DNA from 2 places in the Sphingomonas aerolata genome. Region 1 is predicted to be linked to the other one. Evidence: predicted binding sites of a transcription regulator. Region 1 holds the regulator's gene; the other holds the start of a gene.
What was found. Region 1 encodes LexA, which represses DNA repair genes until DNA is damaged. Its sites were predicted from a motif close to GTTCCNCNCTTGTTCT; they were not measured.
Positions count from the first base shown of each region.

Region 1 (15,782 bases):
GTCGCTACGACGCTGTTCGTGCTGTTCCAGCTGAATTACGCCTATGGCTGGATCACGCCGCAGATGTTCGACCTGTTCGACACACGCGACATGGTCCGCCGCTAGCGCGACCGGGGCGGGCGCCCCCTTTACCGTAGGCGTTCTATCGCTTGTGCGAGCGCCACGTAGAGCTTGCCCATATCCGACGAGAGCAGGGTGACGCCGAGCGGTGAGCCGTCGCGCTGTGCCAGGATCGCGCGCAACATCGATTCGAAGTCGTGGATGTAGCGGTTCACCATCTCGCGGAAGCCCGCATCGTCGTCATACAGGTTCGCGATCGACCGGGCGTCGTTCGCATCGAGGATGCGCACCGCACGGCGGGTGAAGACGCCGCGATCACCCTTGAGATAGGCGGCCCAGGCGCTGTCGGCGACTTCGGGCGCGAAGGCCTTGGCGATATCGATCGAAGCAGAATTGAGCGATTCGATGAGCAGCGAGACCCGCCGCGCGAAGGTGTCGCGATCGGCGGTCTCGCGGTCGTTGCGCGCCTCTTCGAGCCGGGTTTCGACGACCGCGGTCTGTTGCGCAATCGCCTCGACCTGTGCCGCCAGCCGCTCGGTTGCACGCGTCGTCGCGTCGACCGCGGCGTCGGTCGCATCGCCGATCGCCTGGATCTGCCGATCGACGGTGTCGCCGGTCGCGCGGCGCAGTGCAGCACTGCTGGCGAGCTCAAGCGCCTGCGCGGCGTCGGGAATGACCTGAGCGAGCGTGTGGCGCGCGGTATCCGCCGCGGCGGTCGCGGTCTCGCGGACGCGCAGCAACGCCTCGACGAGACGCGGTGCGGCCTCTTCGGAGAAGCTGTTGGTGCGATCGATCGTCTCGTCGACCATCTGGCCCAGTGCGTCCGCCTTGGCGCGACCCGAGGCCAGCGTGTCGAGCAGCGTGTTCGACAGGCGATCGAGCACGCTACGCTGTTCGGCGATGACACCGGCAATCGCCTCAATCGCGTCGTGCGTACTTTCGGCCGCGGTGACGAGCGCGAGCAATTCGGGCTTTGCCGCGACCACGATCGCCTTGCTGTCAGCGACGCGCCGGTCGAGCCGGGACAGCGCGTCAGGCAGGGTTTCGTCGATCTCGCGCGCCGCGGCGTCGAGGGCGATCAGCAGCGATTCGGTCGTGCCGATCGTCCGCCCCGCCATCGCCTCGCCCGAGCGGAGCGCCTCGGTCATCGCGTCCGCCGAGCCGCCCAGTGCGCTGATCGACGCAGCGAGCAGCTGGGTTCGTTCGACACCATGATGGTGGAGCGTGTCGATCCGCGTCTCGACCTGGTCGAGGCCTGAACCGAGCGAGCCGAGGATATCCTCCCCGGCTGTACGCTGATCCTCTAGGCGGCGCGCCACCTGGGCGATCGCCGAATCGACGCCGGCGATCCGGTCGGCGATTGCCTCGGCGCTCGCGCGCGTCGCGCCGTCGAGTGCAGCCTGATTGGCACTGACCATCGCCAGCACCGCGTCACCCTGCGCGGCGATGCCCTTGCGTGCCTCGTCGACCGCATCGGCGGTGCGCCCGAGCAGCGCGTCGACCGCTGCGGACATCGTCTCGGTGACGGCCTCGAGGCGCGCGCCCGCGGTTTCGCTGGTCGCCTCCATCCGGATGATATGCGCGGCCAGCCGCTGCGCCGCGCCGCTCGCCACCGCATCGGCCTCCCGGCCACGGGCCGCCAGCGCGCCGATCTGTGCGTCGAGGGCACCGGCATGCTCGCTGGCGGAAAGGCCGGCGCGTTCGAGCTGGTCCGCCATCGCTTCGGTCTCGGCATGCGCGCGCGGCAGCGATGCAAGCAGGACACCGAGCGACGTCTGCGTCGCGTCGGCCGCGGCAACGAGGCTGCGCGTGTGTGCGTCGGCGCGTTCGATCTCGGTCGCGAAGCCTTCGCCGATCGCGCCGAGAAACTGATGCGCGGTCTCGCCCATCGTCATCAACGTGTCGACCTGATCCGCCAGATGACGGCGATTGCGGTCGATCGTCTGCGCGGTCGCGGCGACCGCCTGTTCGAGCCGGGCGGATTCCGCCTGCATCGCGCGCGCCGTGACACCGAACCGCGCCGCCTCCGCCCGGCTCGTCCGCATCGCGAGCAACCAGATGATGCCGATCAGCGCCGGCACGACGCACAGCGCCGCGAGAAGCTGGACCAGCGCGACCGGTCCGATCGCATCGATCTCGCCGCGGACGAGCCAGAGCATGACGGCGAGCCAGAGCAGGACCGCGGCGATTGCGGCGCCCGCAAAGATCCGGCCGCGATCGGCGCCGTCGTCGTCCGCCGGCAGGATATAGTCGTCGATAAACACGGGTGCGCGTTCCTTCAAAGGCGGTGGTGGGACGTCGCCAAGGTCCGGATCCCGGGCAGGGTCCGCGCGCAGGCCGATGATGGAAGAACCCCCGTTCATGCCCGGGTTTTACCATGAAATCGGCTTTGACAAAGCGAATAGCGCAACCTCCCGTTAAGTCGGTCGCGTGTACGCCCCATCTCATGGCCTATGATCCCGGAGCAATCGACGCCGCCCTGGCAGCCGCGGTCGGGGACGATCCGCTGCTGATTGCCGACCTGCACCTCGCCTTCACCCACAGCGCGGCCGACGCGCTGGACGCTATGGTGGACGCATCCGACGCCGAGGCGTGGCGCGCCGCGGCATGGCGGCTGAAGGGGCTGGCGGCGAGCTTTGGCGCGATGCCGCTCATGACGCTGGCGCGCGCTGCGGCCGACACCCCGCCCGGCGACGACAACATGCTGCGCCGGCTGCGCGACGCGGTCGAGCAGCTTTGATGCGCATGCAGGGCGTCGATCTGAACGCGCTTCCGACGCGCGGGCTTTGCATCCGCCGTTTCGACGCCTAACAGCCGCAGATGCTTGCCGGGCTTCTCTTTGCTATTCACGATGCCGACGATCGCCCCGATCGCCTGGCTGCCACTCTGCCGTTCAGCGGCGTCACGCTGATCGAGTATCAGGCGCGGTTGTTGATCGCAGCCGGCGTGCGTCAGGTCATCGTCGTCGTCGCGCGGCTGACGCCCGAGTTGCTGGGCGCGATCAACCGCATCAACCGCCGCGGCGTCGCGGTCGATACCGTCCGGACTGCGGCCGAGGCGATGGAGAAGCTCCATCCGCTGGCGCGCGTCTTGATGCTCGGCGACGGGCTGGTCACGACCGAGAGCATCGTCGCGGCGATGGCGAACGAGGGTGGCGATGCGCTGCTCGTCGTGCCGGAGGACGATGCCGGACCCGGGTTCGAGCGCGTCGGCGGCCAGATGGCATGGGCCGGTGTCGCCCGGCTGGAACCCGCCCGGATCGCCGAAGTCGCTGGCCTGCCCAATGATTACGACCTGCAATCGACGCTGCTGCGGATCGCGGTGCAGGCGCGCGCGGTGCAGATCCTGTTGCCGACCGATGCAATTCGCAGCGGGCACGGCATCGAGCGCGAGGCGCGGACGCTGGAAGAACGCGGCCGTGCCGTGCTGGCGACCATCGTGTCGGGGCGCAGCGGCTGGTTCGACCGTTTCGTGCTCGCGCCGATCGCCAGGCTCGGCCTGCCGTTCCTGGTCGATAAGAGCGTTGCCGGCACGACCGTTGGCGCGACGTCGCTGGGTATCGCCGCCGCCGGGCTCGGCGCCATGCTGTTCGGCTGGCTGGCGACCGGACTGGTGCTCGCCAGCACGGCCTGTGTCGGTCTGGCGATCGGCTCGGTGCTGAGCGGGCTGCGCGATGATGAATCGGTCGCGACGATGCAGACGCGCGGGATCGGCGTCGTCAGCGCGCTCGCCGTTCTGCTGTTTGCCTTCCTATGGGCGGGCTATTCGGCGGACAACAGCGCGCTGGTCATGGCGGCCGCGCTGCTTGCGATCGCGGCACTGGGGGAACGCGCGATCGTCGAGCGCGCGCGCCACATGTGGTGGGGCAGTGCGCCGGCCTATCTGCTGATCGTCACGATCGTCGCGATCCTCGGATTTCCGCTGTTGGGCCTTGCGATCGCCGGGCTGTACGCGACGGTCACGCTGGCTGCGGCAATCGAGCATCTTCGTCTTCAGCCTTAGTACCGCCTTAACAATAAGGGGGTAGGCACGGCGCATGTCGGTTGGCTCTGAACCCTTGCCTGATCCCGCGCTGTCACGCGCGAGTGCGATCGCGCGCGCCGCGCGTGCGCGTCAGCGGGCCGACGACCGGCTGGAAACCACGATCACCGACTTTTTCCTGACCGCCGATGCGCGGCTGGAGGAACGTACGCGGTTGATGCTGGCGCATGTTCTGCGCGGCATCATCGGGGCGATCGAAGCGGATATCCGCCGCCATGCCGCCCGCGTTCTCGCCGGGCTTGGGGAGACGACGCGGGCGGAGGCGATCCTGACGCAGGGCGGCGCCTTGCTGCGGCTGACGCGGTCGGGGGTGTTGCGCGATCGCGACCTGATGAAGGACCTGATCGCACGCGTCCGGCACGACCTGATCGCAGACGCCCTTCCCGCCGCGATCGCCGGTCCCGAGGAGCCGAGCCTGTTGATCCGCCTGACGGGGGTGTCGGATACGACCGTCGCCACCGCGGCCGGCGCGCTGCTCGCGGCGGAAAGCCGGCGTCGCGCGGCTAATGAGTCGGGAACGATCGCGGGAAGCGACGTGCCCGCTGACCTGCATCGCCGCCTCGTCTGGTGGGTTGCCGCGGCGGTGCGCGACGGACTTGACGATGCCTTGAAGGACGCTGGCGAGATGGTCGCGATGCAGGGCCGCGGCCAGAGCGATCAGGCGATCACCGAAGCGGCGCTGCGCAGCCTTGCCGCGCATGATGACGCGGAGCGCCCCGAAGCGGTCGCGATCCGCCTCGCCGCGGCGATCGATGCCCGTCGCGACGAATTGCCGGCGCTGCTGGTCGAGGCGCTCGGCGACCGGCGTCTGACGTTGTTCGTTGCGGTGCTGGCGCATGCGATCGGGATCGATGCCGAACAGGTGCGGGTGATCGTACTCGATCCCGACGGAGAGCAATTGTGGCTGGCACTGCGGGCGGCGGATCTCGACCGGGAAACGATCGCGCGGATCGGGCTGGCGCTGGCCGATGCCGATTCACGCCGTGATATCGAAAGTTTCGCCGACGCGCTCGACAGCATCGCGAGCGTCGCGGTCGACGACGCGCGCGCGGCGATCGCACCGCTGGCAATGCACCGCGAGTTTCGCGCTGCGTTGCGGGCGCTGGCCGGGGCAGACCGACGATGACGGGATATATGACCGGCGACACTGCGGTCGCACTGGCGGAAGTGGCAGGGGACGGCGTGTTGCTGTCGGCGGATCCGATCCTGCTTGCGCTCAACAGCCGCGCCGGGGGGGTGATCGGCGCGCCGATCGCGGTGCCGCAGCTCGCGATGATCGCCCGCCTGGCGCGCCGGCTGGGAATCGCGGTTTCGCGCAGTGTGGTGATCGCCGATGACGACGTCGATCTCGATCTGTGGGTCCGTGCGCAGCCCGAGGGCGATACAGTCGGCCTTGCGGTGAGCGGCTGGCGCGAACTCCAGCCGTGGCGTCCAGCGGCACCGAACCCCGGTGCAGGCGTCGATTTCCTGTCGAGTGGTGCCGACTGGCGCTGGGAAACCGACGCAGCACTTCGCCTGACATTCGTATCGCCCGACGCAGGGCCTCGCATGGGCGTCGACCCGCTGGCGTTGCTCGGCAAGCCGCTGACGAGCCTCGTCATGCTCGACAGCGGCGATGACGGCGCGCTGCCGATCCTCGACGCGGTCGCGCGCCGCCAGCCGCTCGACGCACAGCCCGCGCGCCTGCGGGGGTCGGGCCGCGCGATCATGCTGAGCGCCGTGGTTCGCCGTGACGCGGAACGCGCCTTTGCCGGGTTCATCGGCAGCGGGCAACTGATCGACGATCCCGCGGACGTGCCATCGCCGCCCGCCAAGCCCCGGCCGGCGGGGGCAGACCAGCTGTCGCCGACCTTCACCGCCGGGCTCGACCGGGCGTTGCGGACACCGCTGGCGCGCATCGTCGCGAACGCCGACAGTATCCATGCCCAGACCGATGGTCTGGTGCAGCCCGATTATACCGATTATGCCGCCGACATAGCCAATGCCGGTCGCCATCTGCTGGCGCTGGTCGACGATCTGGTCGATCTTCAGGCGGTCGAGCGGCCCGACTTCGCGCTGCTTCTCGAGACGATCGATATGGCCGACATTGCGCGGCGTGCTGCCGGGCTGCTGGCGGTGCGAGCGGGCAACGCGAATGTGACGATCACCCGGCCCGCCGCTGAAGCCCGCGTCGTCGCGCGCGGCGATTTCCGTCGCGTGTTGCAGATCCTGGTCAATCTGATCGGCAACGCGGTGCGCTATTCGCAGTCGGGTGGCGCGGTGCTGGTGACGGCGCATGCGGGGAGCGATCAGGTGACCGTCGTCGTCGCGGATACCGGCAAGGGCGTGGCGCCCGCGGATCATGCGCGGATTTTCGAAAAGTTCGAGCGGGTCGACGCGTCCGAGCCGGGCGGCAACGGCCTGGGCCTCTATATCGCGCGGCGGCTGGCACGCGCGATGGGCGGCGACCTGACGATCGACAGCGCGATCGGCGAGGGGGCGCGCTTCGTGTTGTCGTTACCGACGCAGGCGACGCGCGGCCAGGATCAGTACCAGGCCTAATACCGCGAGCGCGGCGCCGCGGTCCGCCCAAGGCCGCTGATCGAGCATGAAGCTCGATCGCGGCCAATGGACATAGCCAAGCCCCTGGCCGATCCACAGGAACCCCATCAGCGCGCACAGCACGCCGATGGCCATGAGGATCGGCCGCAGCTTCATCTCAGCGCGACGCCATCGGCGTATAGTCGCGCTGCGTCGGGCCGCTGTAGAGCTGGCGCGGACGGCCGATCTTCTGGTCGGGATCGGTGATCATCTCGTTCCACTGCGCAACCCAGCCGACGGTACGGGCAAGTGCGAAGAGCACCGTGAACATCGAGGTCGGGAAGCCGATCGCCGAGAGGATGACGCCCGAATAGAAGTCGACGTTCGGGAACAACTTCTTCTCGATGAAGTAGGGATCGCTCAGCGCCAGACGCTCGAGCTCGATCGCGACGTCGAACACAGGGTCGGTGACACCCAGCTCGCCGAGTACTTCCTTGACGGTCGTCTGCATGACCGCCGCGCGCGGATCGTAGTTCTTGTAGACGCGGTGACCGAAGCCCATCAGGCGGAACGGATCGTTCTTGTCCTTCGCGCGGGCGATGAACTCGGGGATCCGGTCAACCGTGCCGATCTCGTGCAGCATGTTGAGCGCGGCTTCGTTCGCGCCGCCATGCGCGGGGCCCCACAGGCAGGCGATGCCGGCCGCGATGCACGCAAACGGGTTGGCACCCGACGAGCCGGCGAGACGGACGGTCGAGGTCGACGCGTTCTGCTCGTGATCGGCGTGGAGGATGAAGATGCGGTCCATCGCCTTTTCGACGATCGGGTTCACGACGTACTTCTCCGCTGGCACGGCGAACGTCATCTTCAGGAAGTTGCCGGTGTAGCTCAGCGTGTTGTCCGGATAGACGAACGGCTGGCCGACGCTGTACTTGTACGCCATCGCGGCGATCGTCGGCATCTTGGCGATCAGGCGATGCGACGCGATGACGCGCTGTGCCGGATCGTGGATGTCGGTCGAATCGTGATAGAAGGCCGACAGCGCGCCGACGACGCCGCACAGGATCGCCATCGGATGCGCGTCGCGACGGAACCCGCGGAAGAACTGCGCGAGCTGCTCATGCACCATCGTGTGGCGCGTGATCGTGTTCGAGAAGGTCGACAGCTCTTCTTCGCTGGGCAGTTCGCCGTTCAGCAGCAGATAGGCGACTTCCATGAAGTTCGACTGTTCGGCGAGCTCGCCGATCGTGTAGCCGCGGTGGAGCAGCGTGCCCGCATCGCCGTCGATATAGGTCAGCTTCGACTGGCACGAGGCGGTCGAGGTGAAGCCCGGATCATAGGTGAAATTGTCGGTCTGCGCGTACAGCTTGCGGATATCGATGACATCGGGGCCGACCGTACCGGACATGACCGGATAATCGAATTCCTTGCCGTCGACCTTGAGGTTTGCGGTCTCGCTCATGCTTGTATCCTTCCTCGAAATCTTATCAGTCTGCCATCCGGTCGGCGATCCGACCGAGGCTCTCGTCACGCCCGAGCAGGTCGAGCACATCGAATATTCCCGGCGACGTCTTGCGACCGGTCAGCGCGGCGCGAAGGGGTTGTGCAACCTGCCCGAGCTTTAGGCTTCGCGCTTCGGCCACGCGCCGTACCGCGCCTTCGAGCGCTTCCGTATCCCACTTGTCGAGCGCGTCAAGTTCAGCATGCGCGTTCGTCAGAATCGCACTCGCTTCACCCTGCAAAAGGCTCGCTGCGGCGTCATCCATCGCCAAAGGTCGCTGGCTGAACAGGAAATTCGAACCTTCGGCGAGTTCGTTCAGGTTCGCTGCACGTGGCTTCAGGACCGGCATGGCGCGAGTCAGAAGGTCGAGTCCGCCATCGGGCAGGGCATGCCCGAGCCGATCGGCGGCGAGCTGGGCCAGACGCGCATCATCGGCCTCGCGAATATAGTGGCCGTTCAGATTCTCGAGCTTCTTCAGGTCGAAGCGCGAGGGCGACTTGCCGACGCCCGACAGGTCGAACCATTCGACCGCCTGTTCGCGGCTGATGATCTCGTCGTCACCGTGCCCCCAGCCGAGCCGCAGCAGGTAATTGTCGAACGCCTCGGGCAGGATGCCCATCTCGTCGCGATAGGCCTCGATGCCGACCGCGCCGTGACGCTTGGACAGCTTGGCACCATCGGGGCCGTGGATCAGCGGGATGTGCGCATAGATCGGATCGGGCCAGCCGCCCTCGATCGCGTCCATCGCACGGTAGATCGGCAGCTGGCGGAACGCGTTGTTGAGGTGATCGTCACCGCGGATGACGTGCGTGACGCCCATGTCGTGATCGTCGACGACGACCGCGAGCATGTAGGTCGGCGTGCCGTCCGAACGGAGGAGGACAAGATCGTCGATTTCCTCGTTGCGGACCGTCACCGATCCCTGGACGCGATCCTCGATCGTGACCGCACCCTCCTGCGGCGCGCGCAGTCGGACGACATGGGGAAGATCGGGGGCCTCGCTCGCCGGACGATCGCGCCATGGGCTGCGGATGCGAAGCGGCTTCTTGGCCGCCTGCGCCTCGGCGCGCATCGCCGCGATCTCGTCATTGGTCATGTAGCAGCGATAGGCGTGGCCGGCCTCGACCATCTGGTGCGCGACGCGGGCGTGGCGATCGGCGCCGGCGAACTGCATGACGACGTCGCCGTCCCAGTCTATCCCTAGCCAGCGCATCCCGTCGATGATCGCGTCGATCGCCGGCTGGGTCGACCGCACGCGGTCGGTATCCTCGATACGCAGCAGGAATTTGCCGCCGTTCGCCTTGGCGAACAGCCAGTTGAACAACGCCGTGCGCGCGCCGCCAAGATGCAGGAACCCCGTCGGCGACGGAGCGAAACGAGTAACCACGGGTGCGGCCGAAACGACGGCATCCGTATCAGATATTGCGCCCAACCGCGGGTGCTCCCAGACTGTAGAAACGATGGCCGGATCAGCCGTCGCCGCCTCTAGCATGCGTCCCCGGCGGCGACAAATGGGCGTGCCGCCCTGGATGGCGGAGCCGGGCCGGGCGATCGAACGCTGGCTGGAGGCGGAGCGCGACCAGCTCATAACCTGGTTGCCCGTGGGGCTTGGGGGCGGCATCGCGCTGTGGTTCGTGCTGCCCGATCCCGTGGCATGGGGCACCGCGATCCTGGTGCTGGTCGCTGGCGGTTTGGCCGGACTCGCGGCGGGTCGCGGCGGGCGCGCGGCACGGATGCTCGCGATCGGCGCGATCGCGGCGGCGCTGGGCATCGGGCTGATCTGGGTGCGATCGCACCGCGTGGCGGCACCGGTGCTCGCGGGGCCGACTTTCGTGCAGCTGTCGGCGCGGGTCGAGACGATCGAACCACTCGTCGCGCGCCGGCTGGTGCGGTTGACGGTGCGGCCGGTCGGGCTGGGGCAGGACGCCGATGGCGCGCCGGTTGCGTTGCCCGGCCGCGTCCGCATCAACCTGGCAGAGGCGGATGCGCCAGCGGCGCTGGGGATCGGCGCGACGATAAAGCTTCGCGCGCGACTCATGCCGCCGCCCTTGCCCGCGGTGCCCGGCGCCTATGACTTTGCGCGCGTCGCCTGGTTCGGCGCGATCGGCGCGACGGGGCGGGGCTTTTCGCCCGTCGTTGTGACAGTGCCGGGCCGCGGTGGCGCAGGGGTCCGGGTGGCGTTGTCGCGGCATATCGTCGCGCAACTCAACGGGAGCGCAGGCGGGATCGCGGCGGCGCTGGCGACCGGCGACGTCGGCGCGATCAGCGACGCCGATGCAGAGGCGATGCGGCGCGCCGGGCTGGCGCATCTCCTGTCGGTGAGCGGCCTCCACATCACCGCCGCGGTCGCCGCGACGATGCTGATCGTGATGCGGCTGCTTGCGCTCAGCCCGTGGCTCGCGCTGCACACGCGACTGCCGTTGATCGCCGCGCTTGCCGGTGCGGCGGCGGCGATCGGTTATACCGTGCTGACGGGCAGCCAGGTGCCGACGATCCGCTCCTGCGTCGCGGCGTTGCTGGTGCTGGTTGCGTTGGCGATGGGGCGCGAGGCAATGACGTTGCGGCTGGTCGCGACGGGGGCGATCGCGGTGATGCTCGCGCTGCCCGAATCGCTGGCCGGGCCGAGCTTCCAATTGTCGTTCGCCGCGATCACCGCGATTATCGCACTGCACGAGCATCCCGTCGTCCGTGCCACGTTCGCGCCGCATGACGAGGGCCGCGGCAGGCGCCTGTTGCGCGGCGTGGGGTCGCTGTTGCTGACCGGGCTCGTCGTCGAGGCGGCGCTGATGCCGATCGCGGTCTATCATTTCCACAAGGCCGGGCTGTACGGCGCGGTCGCCAACATCGTCGCGATCCCGCTGACCACGTTCGTCGTGATGCCGTTCGAGGCGCTGGCGCTGCTGCTCGACACGATCGGGATTGGCGCGCCCGCCTGGTGGCTGGTGCAGCATGCGCTCGACGCGCTGCTGTGGCTCGCGCGCGGTGTGGCGCATGCACCGGGCGCGGTCCGCGCGTTGCCGGCGGTTCCCGACGGGGCGTTTGCCTTGATGGTCGGCGGCGGTGTGTGGATCGCGCTGTGGCGGACGCGGTGGCGACGGATCGGAATCCTGCCCTTGGCGGTCGGCGCGATCTGGGCGCTGACGACGCCGTCACCCGATATCCTTGTGACGGGCGATGGTCGCCACGTCGCGGTCCGGACCGCCGCCGGGCTCGCGCTGCTCCGCGATCGGGCGGGTGACTATGTCCGCGATACGCTGGCGGAGAATGGTGGGGTCGACGGTGAGCCGCTGCTGCTCGCGGATCAGCCCGATGCGCGGTGCAGCCGCGACCTGTGCCTGACCGATGTTGTCGCCCGCGGCCGAGCCTGGCGCGTGCTGGCGACGCGGAGCGTTTACCGGGTGCCGATCGCGGAGATGGTTGCCGCCTGCCGGCGCGCGGACATCGTCATCAGCGAGCGCGGGCTGCCGCGTGGTTGTACGCCGCGATGGCTGAAGCTCGATCGATCGGTGCTTGAGCGGACCGGGGGGATCGCGTTGACGCTGACCACGGGGCGGATGGTGACGGTGCTCAATCCGGGAGATCGGCACCCGTGGCGCGATCCGCCGACGCTGGCGCGGCCAATGCGACGGTTCGGGGCGGCGGGCGATCAGCATGGGCTGGCCGGGGGGGCGGCGTCGGTCCGGTTTCGGGTGCCGGCTCGGGGGTGGTCAGAGCGATAGGTCGCGACTGGGTATGTCGGGTCATGATACTGCGAAGGTGGGGCCTCCGATTGGGAGGGCCGCAATTCCGAAACGCGGACGATGGTGCCTGGGGCCGTTGGTCACGAACGCCACTGCCGGTTGCGTGGCGGTGATGACCGCCAGCGCCACCCGGCATTCGTCAGTCGTAGCGGCGCAGGATACCCGACAGCTTGCCCTGAACCCGGACCTGTGCGGGCGCATAACGCTGGGGGTCATAGGCGCGGTTGGCCGGGTCGAGCCGGACCATTGCGCCCTCGCGGCGGAAATATTTCAGCGTCGCTTCGCTGTCCTCGATCAGCGCGACGACGATCTCGCCGTCGCGTGCGATCTCGGTACGGCGGATCAGCGCATAATCGCCGTCAAGGATGCCGGCTTCGACCATCGAGTCCCCCGAAACCTCCAGCGCATAATGCTCGCCAGTGCCAAGCAAAGCGGCCGGGACGGCGAGCATCGAACTGCCTTCAAAGGCTTCGATTGGGACGCCGGCGGCGATCCGGCCGTGCAGCGGGATCTCGACGACGTCGTTCGCCGCGATGCGATCGGGCGACGCGGGCGTGGCGCTGGCCGTGTTCGGCGCAGATACGGTGTCGGCCGATGCCGCCACCTTCGGCCCCGACTTCGCCGCCATCTGCCCTGTTGCAGACTCGGGACGCTCGGGCATCCGCAGCACTTCGAGCGCGCGCGCACGGTTGGGCAGGCGTCGGATGAAGTTGCGCTCCTCAAGCGCGCTGATCAGACGGTGCACGCCCGATTTCGATTTCAGGTCGAGCGCGTCCTTCATCTCCTCGAACGAGGGCGACACGCCCGTCTCGGCGAGGCGGTCATTGATGAAGCAGACAAGCTCGTGCTGCTTGCGCGTGAGCATAACGGTTCTCCGTCCGGAACAGACGAGGAACTTCTATGGAACACTTGCAGCTTCGTCAAGCGGTGACGTCACGCGATGACGAGGATTTCCGCCGAGTCGCCCGCCCTTGCCGCCGGCGCGTCGCCGTCGCGGATGATCAGGCAGGACGAACGGGCGAGCGTCAGCAGCATCGAGCTGTCCTGGATGGTCGAGGCATAGGCGCGACCCTTGCGCAGTTCGGCGCGCATATAGTCGGTCCGCGACTGGTTGGGCGGAAGATCCTCGCCGAGCAGCGCATGCGTCGTCTGCGGCAGGGGATCGCGCGCGCCGAGCATGTGCGCGACCACGGGGCGGACGAACAGGATCGCGGTGACGAAGGCGGAGACGGGATTGCCCGGCAGGCCGAGCAGCATCGTCCGGCCAAGCGTACCCGCCATCATCGGCTTGCCCGGGCGCAGCGCGATCCGCCAGAAGTCGATTGCCCCGCCGGCCGCCTCGATCGCGGGGCGGACGAGGTCGTGATCGCCGACCGACGCGCCCCCCGTGGTTACCAGCAGATCGGCGTCGACCCCGGCAAAGGCGTCACGCAGCGTGTCGAGCCGGTCGGGGAGGATTCCGAGATCGATAATGTCGACGGGCAGGTCGGCGAGCATCGCGGCGAGCATGATGCCGTTTGATTCCGGTAGCGGGACGGGGTCGCTGGTCGAGCCGGGCGGAACGAGCTCGTCCCCCGTCGCGGCGACCGCGACGCGCAGCCGGCGGCCGACCGACAGCGTGCCGTGTCCGCCGGTCGCAGCGACCGCGATGCGCGCGGGCGTCAGCCGATCGCCGGCCGCGATCAGCCGCGTGCCGGTCGCGAAGTCGAGCCCCTTGCGGCGTGTGTTGCGGCCTTCAAAGGCGGGGCCTTCGCCGTCGAGCATCAGCCGGTCGCCGTCGCGCGCGGCCTCTTCCTGAACAAGGACGGTATCAGCGCCGGGCGGCATCGCCGCGCCGGTGAAGATGCGCGTCGCCTCGCCCGGGGCGAGCGTGCCGGCGAAGGGGCGGCCGGCCGCGCTCTCGCCGATGACCGTCCACGGCCCGGGTAGATCGGCGTAGCGGATCGCATAGCCGTCCATCGCCGAAAGGTCGGTCGCAGGCTGGGTGCGGCGGGCGAGAATGTCCTCCGCCGCCCAGCGACCCATCGCGGAGCGCAGCGGCACGGTTTCGGCCGGCACGCGCGATGCCATGGCGAAGAGGCGGGACTGGGCTTCGGCGACGGGGACGAGAGGGCGCATGCGGGCTCCGTTCAGCGGGGCGATGAAGGTCTGCGCTGCTCGCACGAATGCCGCGGGGCGGAAAGCGGGCAACGCCGCGACCGGCAGGACACCGGTCGGTTATGCGATCAACGTACGAGGTAAGGCAGACGTTGCGGTGAGATGGGACGACATGCCCTGCGTTGCGTCGCGCGCAAATCCTGTCGTCAGCGCAGGCAAAACGCGCTAGCCCTGTGGCGCAGGTCCGACGCAAGCCGGATCCGCACAGATCGCGTCGGTGCCCCTCGGGGCTTGAATGGGAATGCGGTGCGGGGTTTGCCCCAAGACCGCAGCTGTCCCTGCAACTGTAAGCGGCGAGCGACACGCACGCGCCCCCTGCGACGGGGGCAGCCACTGGGCCGATGGCCTGGGAAGGTGTGCGTCGAGCCTTGACCCGTGAGCCAGGAGACCTGCCGGCGTCTGGTCGCTCTTGTCCCGGTCCAGGGGGTGGCCGAGGCACGGTGAACGCCGTCTGAGCGACGACCATGCGGCGGGGGCCGCATCGGCGACGCATGCCGGCCGCTCAGGGCGTCCGGTCGGCGCGCGTCCCGGTCGTTCGCGGCAGGCCCCCGTCCTCGTCGGACGCCGGGGATGTGCCAATGACCAAGATCATGACCGGGCGGACCGCCGGTCGTTCGACGCGACACCGGATCGGCTGGATGTTCGCGATGCTGGTGGCGGCCAATATCGCCGCCTGGGGATGGGCGTTCGCGCTGTTCCAAACGCAGCCATTGATGCTGGGCACCGCGATGCTCGCCTGGGGGCTGGGGCTGCGCCATGCGGTCGACGCCGATCATATCGCGGCGATCGACAACGTGACGCGCAAGCTGATGCAGGACGGGCAGCGGCCGATCGGGGTCGGCTTCTGGTTCGCGGTCGGCCATTCGGGGATCGTCCTGATCGCCGCGGTCGCGATCGCGCTGACCGCGAGTGCGCTGGCGCAGTTCGAGGCGTTCAAGCAGGCGGGCGGGGTGATCGCGACACTGATCTCCGCGCTGTTCCTGTTCACGATCGCGGCGATGAACCTGATCATCCTGCGATCGGTGTGGCGGACCTTCGGCCATGTCCGCGGCGGGGGGCGCTATGTCGAGGAGGATCTCGACCTGCTTCTCGGCAATCGCGGGCTGCTCGCGCGGCTGTTCCGGCCGATGTTCCGGCTGGTCACGCGCAGCTGGCACATGGCGCCGCTCGGGTTCCTGTTCGGGCTGGGGTTCGACACCGGGACCGAAGTCGCGATCCTCGGCCTGTCTGCAAGCCAGGCGGCGGACGGGCTGTCGATCGGCACGGTGCTGGTGCTGCCGGTGCTGTTCGCGACGGGCATGGCACTGGTCGACAGTGCCGACGGGGTGGTGATGCTCGGCGCGTATGAATGGGCGTTCGTGAAGCCGATCCGCAAGCTCTATTACAACATCACGATCACGCTGATCTCGGCGATCGTCGCGATCGCGATCGGCGGGATCGAGACGCTCGCGCTGCTGGCGTCGAAGCTCGGCCTGAGCGGGGGCGTGTGGGACGTTGCTTCGGCGCTGGGCGAGAATTTCAACGGGCTGGGCTTTGCGATCATCGCGCTGTTCGTGGCGTGCTGGGTGCTGAGTTTCGCGATCTACCGGTGGAAGCGGTTCGACGAGATCGAGGTGGTGCGGGGGTAACGAGCAGCGTCGTCATCCCCGGCTCGACCCGGCGCCCAGAGCCAATCACCGGATCATGCGTGGCCCTGGATCCTGACTTTCGTCAGAATGACGGAGGTCAGGTGCATTGGCACAGTCACGAAACTCCTCTAAACC
Region 1 covers NZ_CP098762.1:1,361,734-1,377,515, forward strand. Annotated here, with positions in the region: gene NEF64_RS06385 (DUF1467 family protein) at 1-105, shown strand, start outside; gene NEF64_RS06390 (coiled-coil domain-containing protein) at 129-2,423, opposite strand; gene NEF64_RS06395 (Hpt domain-containing protein) at 2,507-2,800, shown strand; gene NEF64_RS06400 (glycosyltransferase family protein) at 2,881-4,062, shown strand; gene NEF64_RS06405 (DUF2336 domain-containing protein) at 4,097-5,227, shown strand; gene NEF64_RS06410 (sensor histidine kinase) at 5,236-6,642, shown strand; gene NEF64_RS06415 (hypothetical protein) at 6,598-6,798, opposite strand; gene NEF64_RS06420 (citrate synthase) at 6,800-8,083, opposite strand; gene gltX (glutamate--tRNA ligase) at 8,109-9,614, opposite strand; gene NEF64_RS06430 (ComEC/Rec2 family competence protein) at 9,634-11,841, shown strand; gene lexA (transcriptional repressor LexA) at 12,002-12,727, opposite strand; gene NEF64_RS06440 (molybdopterin molybdotransferase MoeA) at 12,796-13,980, opposite strand; cobalamin riboswitch at 14,218-14,430, shown strand; gene NEF64_RS06445 (HoxN/HupN/NixA family nickel/cobalt transporter) at 14,610-15,647, shown strand.

Region 2 (15,782 bases), 1.6 Mb from region 1:
GCCCAGAGGAATTTCAGCGTGTACGGGGTCGTCAGGCCGATCGCGAAGCCGATCGTCTTCTTGTCGATCCCGACCTTCGACAGCCAATAGCCCATCGTCCCCAGCAACAGCGCGAGCGGAAAGCCGCTCGATATCCCGAGCAGCAGCGCCGCGATCGGCCGGGGCCGCAGATAGGGGGCGATGGTGGCGAGCAGGGATCGACGCGGAACGGCTGTACTGGACATGGGCCGACCATAGCGGGCTGTCGACGCGAGGGAAGGCGGAAGACGTCGCCGCTTCGCCTTGGTCGCGACGAAGCTAAACGCGTGCCGTCAGACGGGCGCGCTGAACAGCCGCAGGCCCGAGGGCAGCTTCTTCGGCTCGCTCCCCGCCATCCGCGCCTCGATCGCGGCGATCGCGGCAAGCAGGTCACGCTGCGAATAGGGTTTGGAGAGACACCCCGCGGCCAGCGTCGTCGCCTCGACCGGGCAGTTGCCCGTGACGAACAGCACCGGCACCCCGCGTTCCAGGGCCGCACGCGCCACGTCGAGCCCCGATCCGTCGCTCAGGCTGACATCGGCGAGGATCAGGTCGATCGCGGACTCGCTTTCGATCACCGCCAGTGCATCGCTGACCCGGTCGACTGTCGCGACCACGGTGAATTTCGATTCGGTCAGGAAATATTCGGTGTCGAACGCGACCAGCGGTTCGTCCTCAACAACCAGCAAGCGGATGATCAGCCGCTTCTTCTTTGCGAACAGCATCGACATCACGCCCCTTCGCGCAACGAATGGTCGTTACGCCCATGCGACATAACGCACCGCATCACGAAGGGACGCAAATATTTTCGCGCTGCACCCCGATCCATAGTATCAGCCGCGCCATGACGACTTCAAAAGACGATAACCCGACTGCCAGCCCGTCGAACGACGCGCCCGCAACAGCCCCCGCAGCCCCCATCAAGGGCGACCGCATCGCCAAACTGCTCGCCCGCGCGGGCGTCGCGTCGCGCCGCGACATCGAACGGATGATCGCCGAGGGGCGCGTCGCGCTCAACGGCAGCACGCTCGACACGCCGGCGACGATCCTGCGCAACCTTGCCGGCGTCACCGTCGACGGCGATCCGGTCGAGGCGCCCAGCGCGGCGCGGCTTTTCCTTTACCACAAGCCGACCGGGCTGCTCGTCACCGAGCGCGATCCGGCGGGCCGGACGACGATCTACGACCGCCTGCCGCGCGAACTGCCGCGACTCGTCCCCGTCGGCCGGCTCGATCTCAACACCGAGGGGCTGTTGCTGATGACCACCGACGGTGGTCTCAAGCGCCAGCTCGAACTCCCCGCGACCGGCGTCGAGCGCGCCTATCGCGCGCGCGCCTATGGCAACATCACCCAGCCGCAGCTCGAGGAGCTGATCGAGGGGATCGAGATCGAGGGCGTCCGCTACGGCTCGATCAACGCCAATATCGAACGTCGCACCGGCGCGAACGTCTGGATCGAGATGATCCTGACCGAGGGCAAGAATCGCGAAGTCCGCCGCGTGCTCGAACATCTGGGCCTCCAGGTCTCGCGCCTGATCCGCACTCGCTACGGCCCGTTCGTGCTCGGCGACCTCGCCCCCGGCCAGATCGGCGAAGTGCTCCAGCACGACGTCGTCGCCTTCCAGAAGGAGCTCGCGCGCGGCAAGCCCGAGGGCCCCGGCGCGCGTCCGAACATCGGCATCAGCGCCAGTGCCGGCGCGGGTGCGGGGATCGGCGCCAAGTCGCCCCAGCGTGGCGCCAACGCCCCCCGTCCTGCCCCCTCGGCCCGGCCCGCGACCGCGGCACCGCGCCAGCCCGCGCGCAGCCCCTATGCGGCGCCGGCAAGCTCCGGCTTCTCGAGCGGCGCAGCGCCGGTCGATCGCGCCGCACGACCGGCCCGCCCGGCCCGGCCCGAGCGGATCCGCCCGACCGCGGCGATGGTCCGCGGCGACGTCACCGATCCCTGGGCCAAGCCCGATGCGCGCGGCGGCAATCGCGCGGCCGCGACGCATCACGCCCAGCCGACCGGCGCCGGCACCGGTCGCCCGACCTATCGCCAGGAGCGCGCGGACCGCGGCGAGGAACTGAGCACCAGCCCCAAGATCAAGCATTTCCGCGCCGCCAAGCCGCCCCGCGACCGCGCCGCCCCGACCCGCGTCGGCGGCGGGGGCAGCAGCGGTAGCGGTAGCGGGGGCACGACAGCCCCGCGCCGCCCCGACTCGCCCCAGCGTCAGGACCAGCGCCAGGACCAGCAACGCGGCTTCCGCCCTCAGACGGACGACTCCCGCGCGCGGACCGGTCTCGACAAGCGTGCCGCGCGCAGTGCCGCCGGTCGCCCCGGTGCGGATCCCCGCCCGCCGCGCGACGGCGCACCGCGTCCCGAACGCGGCAGCCGTCCGCCCGCGCCCGGCAAGGGACCATCAGGGGGGCGCGGTCATCCGCCCCGCGCACCACGCGGAGGTAAACGCTGATGCGGATCATCGCAGGCCAGTATCGCGGTCGCCAGATCGTCGCGCCCAAGGGTGACGCGACCCGCCCGACCGCCGATCGCATGCGCGAGGCGCTGTTCTCGATGCTGACCAGCCGCGTCGGCAGTTTCGAAGGGCTCGCGGTCGCCGATCTGTTCGCGGGCTCGGGTGCGCTCGGGATCGAGGCCTTGTCGCGCGGCGCGGGGTCGTGCCTGTTCGTCGAGCAGGACAAGCCCGCGCTTGATGCGCTGAAGGGCAATCTCGCCAAGCTCGGCATTCGCGGCGACGTCCGCGCGACCTCGGTGATGGCGATGGGCCCCGCGCCCGCGCCGCTCGACATCATCCTGATGGATCCGCCCTATGACACCGGTGCGGGCCTCGTCGCGCTCGACAAGCTCGCGCGGCTCGGCTGGACCAGCCCGGCGACGTGGATCAGCCTCGAGACCGCAAAGGCGGAGGTCGTCCAGCTGCCGGGCTTCGAGGTCGACGCCACGCGCGTCCACGGCAAGGCGCGGCTGACGCTGCTGCGCCCCGCCTGACGTAACGGTCTCCCGCGCAAGCGGGAGACCCCGTCCTACGCGTCGGCGCGGCGCCCGACGATCAGCAGCCCGCCAAGGCTCAGCACTCCCGCGGCCATCAGATACACACCGACCAGCCCCAGCCCGCGCGGCGCCAGCGCCTCCGCCACGATCGGCGCGAGCGCGCCGCCGAGCACGCCGCCAAGGTTGAACGTCATCGACACGCCGGTATAGCGCACGCCCGCCGGAAACAGGCTCGGCAGCCATCCACCGAGCGGGCCATAGGCGAACCCCATCACGAACAGCGCGCCCGACAGCCAGAGCGATACCGTGACCAGCGATCCCGATCCCAGCATCGGCCCCATCAGCGCGCCGACGACGATACAGCCCGCAAACCCGACGCTGAGCATCCGCGCCGCCGTATAGCGATCCGCCAGCACGCTCGCGAGGATCACCCCCGCCGCGAGGAACCAGATCGCGACCAGCTCGACGCCGAGAAACGCCTCGCGCGAATAGCCGAGCGTCTTCGTGCCGTAGCCGAGCGCGAACGCGGTCGCGAGATAGAAGAGCGCGAAACACGCGATCACCCCGAACGTCCCCGCCAGCGTCGCCCGCAGATGCCGCGTCAGCAGCTCGGCGATCGGCACGCGCGGGATCGCCTCGGTCTTCTCTGCTTCCAGAAACGCGGGCGTCTCGGTCAGCTTCAGCCGCACCCACAGCCCCAACCCGACCAGCACCGCGCTGACCAGGAACGGGATCCGCCACCCCCAGGCAAGGAACTGCGCCTCGTCGAGGACTAGGCCGATGATCAGGAACAGCCCGTTGGCGGCGAGAAACCCGACCGGCGCGCCGAGCGGCGGGAACATGCCGAACGTGTTGCGGCGGTGCGGCGGCGCATTCTCGACCGCGAGCAGCGCGGCGCCACCCCATTCGCCGCCCAGCCCCAGCCCCTGCCCCAGCCGCATCAGGCAGAGCAGCGCCGGCGCCCACCAGCCGACTTGCGCATAGGTTGGCAGGAACGCGATCGCGACGGTCGATCCGCCCATCAGCAGCAGCGACGCGACCAGGGTCGACTTGCGCCCGACCCGGTCACCGAAATGCCCGAACAGCACCGCGCCCACCGGCCGCGCGACGAACGCCAGCCCGAACGTCGCATAGCTCAGCAGCAGCTGCGCCGACGCCGACTGGCCCGCGAAGAACAGCGGCCCGAACACGAGCGCCGCGGCGGTCGCGTAGATGTAGAAGTCGTAGAATTCGACCGCGGTGCCGACCAGGCTGGCGGCGAGGATGCGGCGGCTGGACCTAAGCGTGCTCATGCCGCGTGCATCGCTGCCCGCCGCCGCCCCGTCAATCGTACGCTCGGCTTTAACGCCCCAAGGCGTGCGCCACCCCGAGCAGCATCCAGTACAGCCCGCCCGACAACAGCATCGCAACCGGCAGCGTCATGATCCACGCCAGCCCCATGTTCACCAGCGTGCGCCGCTGCAGCCCGCCGCCATTGGCGACGCTCGCGCCCGCAACGCCCGACGACAGGATATGCGTCGTCGACACGGGCAGGCCGAACCGGTCCGCCATCAGGATCGTCGCCGCCGCGACCAGCTCCGCCGACGCACCCATGCCATAGGTCAGATGCGACTTGCCGATCCGTTCGCCGACGGTGACGACGATCCGCTTCCACCCGACCATCGTGCCGAGCCCGAGCGCGAGCGCGACCGTGACCTTCACCCAGATCGGGATGTAGCGCGTCCCCTGCTCGAGCCCGCCGCCATAGGTTTTCAGCTCCGTGATCTCCTGCGCGGTAAAGCGCGCCTGCGCGGTCTTGTCCGCCGCGACCAGCTTGGTCGTGTCGAGCACGAGGTACATGTCGTTGCGCAGGTTCGACGTCGCTGCCGCGGGCACCTTGCCGAGCGAGCCATAGCCCTCGATCCGGCGGGTGACGTCGTTCGACAGCGTGGCCAGCGCGCCATAGACGACGGGCTCGGCGACCTGCTTGGATTTCAGCGCGGTGGTGACGCGCGCGCGCGCGGCCTCGACCGTCGAAGGCGTGCCGTCGGCATGTGCAGCAAAGGCCGACGACGCCGCGCGGGCGCTCTGGACGAACGCCGGCGTCGCGCTTTCGGGCATCGTCCGGTTCAGCGCATAGGCGGTCGGTGCGCAGCCGATCAGGATGAGCATGATCAGCCCCATCCCCTTCTGGCCGTCATTGCTGCCATGCGCGAAGCTGACCGCGGTGCAGGTGCCGATCAGCAGCGCGCGGATCCCGCGCGGCGGCGGCGTATTGCTCTCGGGCGCCTCGAACAGCTTGCGATCGGTCGAGAAGGCCTTCATCACCAGCAGCATCAGCAGCGCGCCGACAAAGCCGACCACCGGGCTGAACGCGAGCGCGGAAAGCACCTTGGTCACCTGCGCCATGTCGACGCCCGACGTGCCGTCCGCGCCGCCGTTGATCAGCTGGTTGGCGAGCCCGACGCCGAGGATCGAGCCGATCAGCGCATGGCTCGACGAATTGGGTAGCCCGACCGCCCAGGTCGCGAGGTTCCACAGGATCGCCGCGAGCAGCAGCGCGAAGATCATTGCGAAACCGCCCGCGCTGCCGACGTTGAGGATCAGGTCGACCGGCAGCAGCGTGATGATCGAATAGGCCACCGCGCCCGACGACGTCATCACGCCGACGAAATTGAAGAATCCCGACCAGACGACCGCGAGCGGCGCGGGCATCGAATGCGTGTAGATGACCGTCGCGACCGCATTGGCGGTGTCGTGGAAGCCGTTGACGAATTCGAACCCGAGCGCGATCAGCAGCGCGAGTCCGAGGAACGCGAACGCACCGACCGCGAGCGTCTCGCCGACCTGCGCGGTATCGGTGGCGATGCTGAACCCCGCATAGGCCAGCCCCCCCAGCAATATTGCCAGAAAGATCCAGCGCCCGGCCGGATGCAGATCATGATCGAGCCGCGGTCCGCTGCGCGGTGCGCGGTCGATCGCCTCGACCGTTAATGGGGAAGTAGCCATGATCGCGCAGTCGGCCCTAACGATTACAACTTTATGACAACGCGATGCATCGCCGCGCGGCGATACCAGAATGACACAGTGACGAACCCCGCGCAGCGCGCGACCGCCCATGATCCTCCCCCGCCGGGGGGGCAGGCACAGCCTGACGGCGGGGGAGGACCGCCGCGCCTCTGACAGAGCGGTCCTCCCTCGATCGCGCATCGGATCGAGCGCGAAGACGCTACCGCCCCGCGAGGCTTGCCAGCTGCGTCCCGTTGCGCGTCAGCAACGCGGCGGTCTGGACCGTGGCGTCCTGCATCATTTCCGTACGGCACCGGTGCGACTCGGCAAAGGCATTCAGCCCGCCGGTCCGCGGGGCGCAGGTCCGGTTGACCGCCGACTGCACGCGACGCGCAAGCACACGCCGCCCGGCGTCGCTGGCCAGGTCGAGCCCGGCATGCGAGACACGGATCGTGACGGGGTCGCGCACCGGATCGGCGGCAGCGCCGGTCGCAAAAAGGCACGCGGAAGCGATCGCCGCCGAAGCGACGCTGTGGAGGATCTTCATGATGACGTCCTTTGCTGGTCCTGCGGTCCGCAGGCACACCGGCCTGCGCGCGACTAAGCCCGACCGTCGGGAGGAGCGTCTCTGCGCGGCCTCTCCGACGAAGACCCTCGTCGCTGCGCACGCCCTACGCCCGGATCGTTACGCGCCCGCGACGGTTTGGCGACGGTTCGTCGGTCGCCCCGCGATTTCGATCACCCCGCACCTCGGTGGCGACCGAACGCGCGTTCACATCCCCGGATAGCGTGCGAATTCGGGCAGGCTCGCCAGGTCCGCCATCCACGCCAGCCGCTCCGCGACCTGGATTTGCGCGCCCGGTGCGACCGACTCGGGATCGTCGAGCGTGCACGACTGGATGTCGATGATCCCCGGCAGCGCGACCGGGTTGGTGTAGAACAGTCCGGTCCCGCACGTCCCGCAAAACTGCCGCCGCCCGTGCTCGGACGACGCATAGGTCACCGGATCGCCCGAAATCATCACCTGCTCGGTCCTGAACGCGATCCAGCCGACCATCGGCGCGCCTGCGCTTCGGCGGCAATCCTTACAGTGGCACAGCGCATGATGCGCCGCCTCGCCCGTCGCGACATAGTGGATCGCTCCGCAGTGGCATCGTCCCGACAACATGCACGCCTCCTGTTGATATTCTCGATTTGTTCCACACATCGCTGCGCCGTGCAAGCCTTAGCCGCTTGCCCGATCGCGCCCCGTTCCCTACCTGTTCACCGGTGAACCAGATCGCCCATCCGTCCGACGCAAACCGCCAGCCGCCCTATCTCCGCGGCCTCAACGATCCCCAGCGCGAGGCGGTGCTGACCACCGACGGCCCCGTCCTGATCATCGCGGGCGCGGGCACCGGCAAGACCGCGGCGCTGACCGCGCGACTTGCGCACCTGATCTTCACCAAGAAGGCGTGGCCGTCGGAGATCCTCTCGGTCACCTTCACCAACAAGGCCGCGCGCGAGATGCGCGAGCGCGTCGGGCGTCTGGTCGGCGACGCGGTCGAGGGGATGCCGTGGCTCGGCACCTTCCACGCGATCGCCGCAAAGATGCTGCGCCGCCATGCCGAACTCGTCGGGCTGCAGTCCAACTTCACGATCCTCGATACCGACGACCAGCTGCGGTTGCTGAAACAGCTCATCCTCGCCGCTGATATCGACGAGAAGCGCTTCCCGACGCGCAGCCTCGCCGGGCTGATCGACCAGTGGAAGAACAAGGGCCTCGTCCCCGCCGATATCGATGCGGGCGAGAGCGAGCGCTACGCCAACGGCCGCGGCGGCGAGCTGTACGAGCAATATCAGACCCGGCTGCGCGCGCTCAACGCCTGCGATTTCGGCGACCTGCTGCTCCACATGCTCGTCATCCTGAAGACGCACCGCGACGTGCTGGCGCAGTATCAGCAGCGCTTCAAATACATCATGGTCGACGAGTATCAGGACACCAACTCGTCGCAATATCTCTGGCTGCGGCTGCTCGCGCAGGAGCGCAAGAACATCGCCTGTGTCGGCGACGACGACCAGTCGATCTATTCGTGGCGCGGCGCGCAGGTCGAGAACATCCTGAAGTTCGAACGCGATTTTCCGGGCGCGAAAGTCATCCGCCTCGAACAGAATTACCGCAGCACGCCGCACATCCTCGGCGCGGCCTCGGGCGTAATCGCCAACAATGGCGGTCGCCTCGGCAAGCAGCTCTGGACCGAGCTCGACGTCGGCGAGAAGGTCAAGGTCATCGGCGTCTGGGACGGCCCCGAGGAAGCGCGCCGCGTCGGCGAGGAGATCGAGAGCGTCCGTCGCACGGGCAAGAGCCTCGACGAGGTCGCGATCCTCGTCCGCGCACAGCACCAAACGCGCGAGTTCGAGGACCGCTTCATCGCGATCGGCATGCCGTACAAGATCGTCGGCGGCTTCCGCTTCTACGAACGCGCCGAGATCCGCGACGCGCTCGCCTATCTCCGCGTCGTCAACCAGCCCGCGGACGACCTCGCCTTCGAACGCATCGTCAACGTCCCCAAGCGCGGGCTCGGCGACAAGGCGGTCGCGCGCATCCACCAGCTCGCGCGCGCCACCGGCACCCCGCTCACGACGGCCGCCGCGCGCATCCTCGACACCGACGAACTGACCGGGGCCGCCAAGAAGTCGCTCGGCCGCCTCGTCGGCGACATCGCGCGCTGGCGCGACATGGCGACCAGCCTGCCGCACGCCGAACTCGCCCGGCAGCTGCTCGATGAGAGCGGCTATACCGCGATGTACCAGGCCGAGAAATCGGTCGAGGCGACCGGCCGGCTCGAGAATTTGAGCGAACTCGTCCGCGCGATGGAGGAATATGACTCGCTCGGCGCGTTCCTCGAACATGTCTCGCTCGTCATGGACAATGAGGGCGGCGCGCAGGATCCGCAGGTCACGATCATGACCATCCACGCCGCCAAGGGCCTCGAATACGACACCGTCTTCTGCGTCGGCTGGGAGGAAGGACTTTTCCCCTCGCAGCGCTCGCTGGACGAGGGCGGCGTCAAGAGCCTCGAGGAGGAACGCCGCCTCGCCTATGTCGCGATCACGCGCGCGCGGCGCCTGGCCGTCATCCTCCACGCCGCCAATCGCCGCATCTACGGCCAGTGGAATTCGTCGATTCCCTCGCGCTTCGTCGCCGAACTGCCCGACGAGCATACCGACACCGAGACGACAATGTCGGGCGGCGCGAGCCTCTGGCAGGCCAACTGGTCCGACCGCGCCGATCCGTTCGCCGACGTCGCACGCGGCACCGGCCGCGGCCCCGGCTGGCAGCGCGCGGCCACGCCCGGCGGCGGCTTCTCGACCAAACCCGCCCGCGTCGTCGAAAGCCGCGCGAGCGCGATCAGCCTCGGCAACAAGGGTCGCGACGACCTCTCGCTCGGCCAGCGCGTGTTCCACCAGAAATTCGGCTATGGCAGCATCGCCGAGATCGAGGGCAACAAGCTCGAGATCGACTTCGAACAGGCCGGCCGCAAACGCGTCATGGACAGCTTCGTGACGATCGCACCGTAGGACGACCGGTCGGCGCCAACCTGTACGGGAGCCGACAACCCCGTTCAGGAACGATGCCGAAGCAGGATCGTATCGTCCTTCCAGCCCGATCTCGGGCAAGAGGACACCTCATGAAGTTCACGAATCTCATCGCCGCCGGGCTCGCCTTCGCCACGCTCGGCCTCGGCGTGGCCGCGCCCGCCGAAGCCCAGCGCGATCGGGGCCATAGCCAGCAGTATCGCGACAACGATCATCGCGGTGATCACCGCGCCGATCGTCGCGACTATCGCCGCAACGACCATCGCGGCCGCCACGACGGCCGCCGCTTCCGCGGCCGCGACAATGATCGTCGCAAATGGAACAATAATCGCCGCTGCCGCACCGAATGGCGCAACCATCGTCGCGTCCAGATCTGTCGTTGACGAGAGCCGGGTGGCGGCGCGATGTCGCCACCCGTTACCGGGACACCCCACCGGCCCCCCCCCCCCGTGCCACCCCACCGTGAAAGGATTTCGATCATGAAGCGTTCTCTCGGCCTCGCGACGATGATCGCCGCGACCTGCCTGTCCGCCGCCGCCCCCGCCGTCGCGCAGACCAGTGCCGACAACGCCCGTTTCGCCGCCGCCCAGGCGCGCCTCGACAGCGAGTTGCAGATCTTCCGCGAGGAATTCGATCGCTACCAGTCGCTGCGCGGCAATCGTGGCGGCAGCTATGTTCCGCCGGCGCCGCAGGGCGGCTATCGCCAGGCACCCGACCGGTATGAGGGCGGCTATCCCGACGAGCGCGACGAGGGCAATTACGACCCGGCCCGCGACTATCGCGTCGGCCCGAATTATCAGGAGCGCACCCTGTCCGCCAACGACCGCGTCTATGCGGGGCAGGACGGCCGCTATTACTGCAAGCGCAACGACGGCACGACCGGGCTGATCATCGGCGCGGCAGGTGGTGGCATCCTCGGCAACGTGATCGACGGCGGCCGCTCGCGGATCGTCGGTTCGCTGCTCGGCGCCGCCGCAGGTGGCCTCGCCGGCCGCGCGGTCGAGCAGAACAACAGCCAGATCCGCTGCCGCTAAGGCGGCCGCTCACCGCAGTCTTATGTTCCCCCGCGGAGGCGGGGGCCTAGGGTTACCCGCCACAGCGCCCGTAACCCTGGGCTCCCGCCTTCGCGGGAGAACAACAGGCGTGAGTCCTACTTCGCCGGCCCCATCAGCTTCTGCGCGAAATAGGTCATCTGCAGCGCCTGCATCCGTGCCCCCTGCTCGATGTCCGCGTCGCCCGAATGCCCGCCCGCGGTATCCTCGTAGAACAGGTACGGCAGGCCATATTCCTTCAGCCGCGCGGCGAATTTGCGCGCATGCTGCGGCCCGACCCGGTCGTCCTTGGTCGTCGTCCAGATATAGGGCTCGGGATACGCCCCGCCGCGCTTGATGTTCTGATAGGGCGAGATCGTCTCGAGAAACGCCTTCTCCGCGGGGATCTTCACCGACCCATATTCGTCGACCCAGGACGCGCCGGCGGCGATCTGTTCGTAGCGGATCATGTCGAGCAGCGGCACCTGGATCGTCACCGCCTTCCATAATTCGGGATGCTGGTTGAACTCGACCCCCATCAGCAGCCCGCCATTCGACCCGCCATAGATGCCGAGCGTCGCCGGGCTGGTCAGCTTGCGCGCGATCAGGTCCTGCCCGACCGCGGCAAAATCGTCATAGATGATCTGCCGCTTGGTCTTGCGTCCCGCATCATGCCATTTCGGCCCGAATTCGCCGCCGCCACGGATATTGGCGAGCACGAAGCTGCCCCCGCGCTCGAGCCACAATTTGCCCATCACCCCCGAATAATAGGGCGTCATCGACGATTCGAACCCGCCATAGGCGGTCATGATCGTCGGCGTCGTCCCGTCGAGCGGCACGTCCTTCCGGTGGACGATGAAATAGGGGATCTTTGTCCCGTCGGTCGACACCGCCTCGAACTGCTCGACGACGTCGCGCGATGCATCGAACTTCGCGGGCAGCGCCTTGATCTGCTTGGCCACACCGCCAGGCCCCGCATCGAGCGTCCACAAGGTCGTCGGCGCGAGGAACCCCGTCACCTGCACGAACGTCGCATTGCTGCGATCGGTCGTGCTCGCGACATCGACCGAGGCATTGTCGGGCAGCGCGACCGCCCGCGACGTCCAGCCTCCCTTGCCGTGCGTGAACACCATCGCCCGCCCGCGGACATTGTCATAGACGCTGGCGACCACGTGATCGCGCGTCACCGACACGCCGTCGACCGACTGGCGATCGGTCGGTGCGAAGACCAGGGTCGGCGTGAACTTGCCCTTGCGCACCTCGGCAAGCGGCGCCGAGGCGATCGCGCCGGCGGGGATCTGCCCCCACGCCTCACTGGTCGAGAAGATCACCTGTCCGTCGACCATGCCTGAGGGAAAGACGCGGTCGGGAACGTCGAGCTTCACCAGCCCGGCCGGCGTGACGACATGCTTCTCGCCGCCGAAAAAGGTCGGGCGCCGTTGGATCATCGTCACGCGGTTGCCCTGCCCGTCGGTCATCACGCTGGCATAGGTGCCGAGCTGGTCCGACGCCTCGCCGCGGAAGATCTCGCGCGCGGCGCTCAGCGGCTGGCCGCGCTTCACCTCCTTGACGACGAACGGATAGCCCGACGCGGTCATCGACCCCGCACCCCAGTCGCGCGCGACCAGCAGCGTGTCCTTGTCGACCCAGCTCGCGCCTTGTTTCGACGTCGACAGCGCAAAGCCGTTCGCGACGAACTGCCCGGTCTGCAGATCGAATTCGCGGTAGGACACCGCATCCTCGCCGCCCTCGGACAGCGAGACGAGGCACAGCCGCTCGTCGGGCTGAAGGCAGGTCGCGCCCTTCCACACCCATTTCTTGCCCTCGGCCTTGCTCAGCGCATCGAGGTCGAGCGCGGTCGTCCAGGCGGGATTGGCCTGCGCGTAGCCCGCCTCGCTCGTCCACCGCCAGATGCCCTGCGGATGCTCGGCATCGCGCCAGAAATTGTAGATCCGGCCGAAGCGCTGGTCGGGCATCGGGATCCGGTCCTTCGCCGCCGCGATCGCCAGCGCCTCGGCATAGAAGCTCTTGTAGCGCGGGTCGTTCTGCAACCGGGGCAGCGTCTTGGCATTCTCCGCCTCGACCCAGGCGAGCGGCTTGGCGCCATCCTTGTCCTCGAGCCAGATATAGGGGTCGGCGGCGGTGTCCGCGGCGGTGTTCACGGCCGGGGGCGGGGCAGGCTTTGTGTTCGTCATCGGTGCGACTTGGGCGAGCGCACCGCCCGCCGCAAGGCCGGCGCCGCCCGTCAATATCGTCGCCGCAAGCGCAGCCGTAAGAACCCGCATCGTCCATTTCCCCGAATAGCTTGGCGTCATTCATGACGGTGTCTATCGCGGTCCGCAATGCAGTCCGACCAGACAACGGCCCTGGATGGCCTTCCCAAGCCCCGCCGCTTCCTCGCGATCGCCGCCATCTCGGCGGGCACCGCGCTGACCATCATCGACGGCGGCGTCGCCAATGTCGCGCTGCCGACGATCGCACGCGATCTCGGCGTCGACAGCAGCGCGGTGGTGACCGTCGTCACCGTCTATCAGCTGATCCTGGCGATGGCGCTGCTCCCCTTTTCGGGGCTCGGCGACCGGATCGGGCTGAAGCGCATGTATCAATATGGCCAGCTCGTCTTCACCGTCGCGACCCTGCTCTGCTTCTTCGCCAAGAGCCTGCCCTTCCTGCTCGTCGTCCGCGCCGCCCAGGCGCTCGGCGCGGCGGCGGCGCTCAGCGTATCGTCGGCGCTGATCCGCTCGATCTACCCGTCGCAGCAGCTCGGCCGCGGCCTCGGGATCAATTCGGTCGTGGTGTCGAGTTCGGCCGCGCTCGCGCCGACGCTGGGCGGGCTGGTCCTCGCGGTCGCGCCCTGGCCCTGGGTCTTTGCCAGCGCGGTGCCGTTCGCGATCCTCAGCCTGTTTCTCGGGCGCGCCTTGCCCGATCCCGGGCCGCGGAGCGAACCGTTCGACGTGCTCGGCGCGGTGATGTGCGCGGCGATGATCGGGCTCGTCATCGGCGGGTCGGAGACCGCGGTGCACGGCGACAGCCCGGTCGTCTCGGCGGCGATCGTGCTGACCGGGATGGCGATCGGCTGGATCTTCGTGCGGCGCGAACGCGGCGAGGCCAAGCCGATCCTGCCGATCGACCTGCTTGCCCGCCCCGTCCTCGCGCTGTCCGCTATCGGTGCTTTTACCGCGTTCATCGCGCAGATGACGCTGCTGTTGTCGACGCCGTTTCGGCTGACCCAGGCTTACGGCTTTTCCGCGGCCGAGGTCGGTGCCGCGATCGCGCCATGGCCGCTCGCCAACATGGTCGTGGCGCCGCTGTCGGGATGGCTGTCGGATCGCTATCCCGCCGGGCTGCTCGGCGGCATCGGCATGGCGGTCTCGATCGCCGCGCTCTTGCTGCTCGCCTTCATGCCGGCCGATCCGAGCTATTTCGCAATCGCCTGGCGGATGGCGCTGTGCGGCTCGGGGTTCGGGATGTTCATGGCGCCGAACGCGCGGCTGATCATCGGCTCGGCCCCGCGCGAGCGGGCCGCCGCCGCCGGGGGGCTGATCTCGACGGTCCGGCTGGTCGGCCAGACGACCGGCGCCACCGTCGTCGCCGCGCTGCTCGCCATCGGGGTCGGCGCGGGCACGACGCCGCCGCTGGTCGCTGCGGGCATGGCGCTGGTCGCGGGCCTGTGCAGCGTGTCGCGCCTGCGCCCCTCGATCCGCAACCCGCCGATCGACGAGACGCGCGACGTCCAGCCGGCCGCACAGGCGCGCTAGCCGCCGCCTCCCGTTCAGAACGCCGCGATCGGCCTCGCCTCGCCCAGCATCGCCTGCCGGACCAGCGGGATCGGCGGCCCGCCATAGCGCAGCAGCCGGTCGTGGAACGCCTTCCACGCACGCCGCCCGCCCCGGCCCGCGGTCCAGTCCTGCCGCAACCGGCGGATCATCAGCTTGCCCATAGTGTAGTTGAGATAGGCCGGATCATAGGTCCCGCGCAGCGCCTGTTGCCGCGCATTGCCCTCGTCCTGGTAACATTGGTCGACGAACAGCGTGAACGCCTCCGCCTGGGTCATGCCGCGCGCATGCATCCCGATCGCGGCGAGGAACCGGCAGTCGCGCAGCAGCGCGTTCGACAGCTGGCCGATATGGATGTCCGCGCGGCCGCCGCCCAGCCCCGCCTCCCACATCATCTCCTCGGCATAATGCGCCCAGCCCTCGGCATAGCCATAGCCGACGAACACCCGCCCGATCAGCGACGGCACGCGATTGGCGTGGAGGAAATGGACGAAATGCCCGGGCATCGCCTCGTGGATCGAGGTGAAGAGCAGGTCCGCCTTGCCCGGCACGAACGCATCCCGCACCGCTGGCGTCCAGCGCGGATCGGGCGGCGAGATGTAATAGACCGACGGCACGCCGCGATCGAACGGGCCCGGCGGATCGATATAGGCGAGATTCTGCCGGCTATAGGGCGGGCTCTCCTCGACCAGCGCCTGTTCGTTGCCGGCCAGCGTCAGCAGGTCGCGCCACAGGATGAACGCGCGCAGCATCGGGATCTGGCGGCGCGCCTCGGCGACCGGTCCGTCGACCGGCTTGTCCGCATTCACCTGCGCCAGACAGTCGCGGACCGTCAGGCCGAACGCGAACCGGGCACAGGCCGCGGCGAGCGCGCGCTGGTTGCGCGCCAGATCGGCCCGCCCCGCCGCCTCGAGCGTCCCGATCGGCGTGTCGACCCCCTCGGTCTCGCGCAGCATCTTCGCGAACAGCGCGGGTCCCAGCGCGAACGACCGCGTCGCGCTCGGGCGCTGCGCCTCGACCCAGAGCGCCAGGTCGCGCATCGCCTCCGACGCGGTCATCGCCGCATCGGCGAGTTCGCGCTGCAGCCCCTCGTCCGCGACGCTGGCGAACGCCTTGACCGAATCGTCCATGTAATAGGACGCAAAGCCGCGGAACGCGTTGGCGGCATAGTCGATATGGCTGATCGGCATTGGCGTCGCGAGGTTCGCGCGGATCTGCAGCGTCGCCGCCGGGATCCGGCGCAGCAGCGCGATCAGCGCGCGCATCCGCCGAACCGGGTCGGCATAGGCACGCACGACATAGACATTGGGGTCGAGCCCGCCCGCGACATACCAGGCCGGGTTGCGATGCGGCGCGTCCGCCGCCTCGAGCCAGAACAGCTTGTCGCGCGCGACCATCACCA
Region 2 covers NZ_CP098762.1:2,934,732-2,950,513, forward strand. Annotated here, with positions in the region: gene NEF64_RS13225 (AmpG family muropeptide MFS transporter) at 1-224, opposite strand, end outside; gene NEF64_RS13230 (response regulator) at 312-743, opposite strand; gene NEF64_RS13235 (pseudouridine synthase) at 863-2,467, shown strand; gene rsmD (16S rRNA (guanine(966)-N(2))-methyltransferase RsmD) at 2,467-3,003, shown strand; gene NEF64_RS13245 (MFS transporter) at 3,039-4,298, opposite strand; gene NEF64_RS13250 (inorganic phosphate transporter) at 4,348-5,994, opposite strand; gene NEF64_RS13255 (UrcA family protein) at 6,215-6,541, opposite strand; gene NEF64_RS13260 (GFA family protein) at 6,767-7,162, opposite strand; gene NEF64_RS13265 (ATP-dependent helicase) at 7,273-9,555, shown strand; gene NEF64_RS13270 (hypothetical protein) at 9,600-9,932, opposite strand; gene NEF64_RS13275 (glycine zipper 2TM domain-containing protein) at 10,053-10,607, shown strand; gene NEF64_RS13280 (prolyl oligopeptidase family serine peptidase) at 10,724-12,889, opposite strand; gene NEF64_RS13285 (MFS transporter) at 12,947-14,362, shown strand; gene NEF64_RS13290 (DUF885 domain-containing protein) at 14,377-15,782, opposite strand, start outside.
Region 2: a site for LexA is predicted at 7,245-7,260, ahead of NEF64_RS13265 (ATP-dependent helicase). Genes of this name have one in related genera too.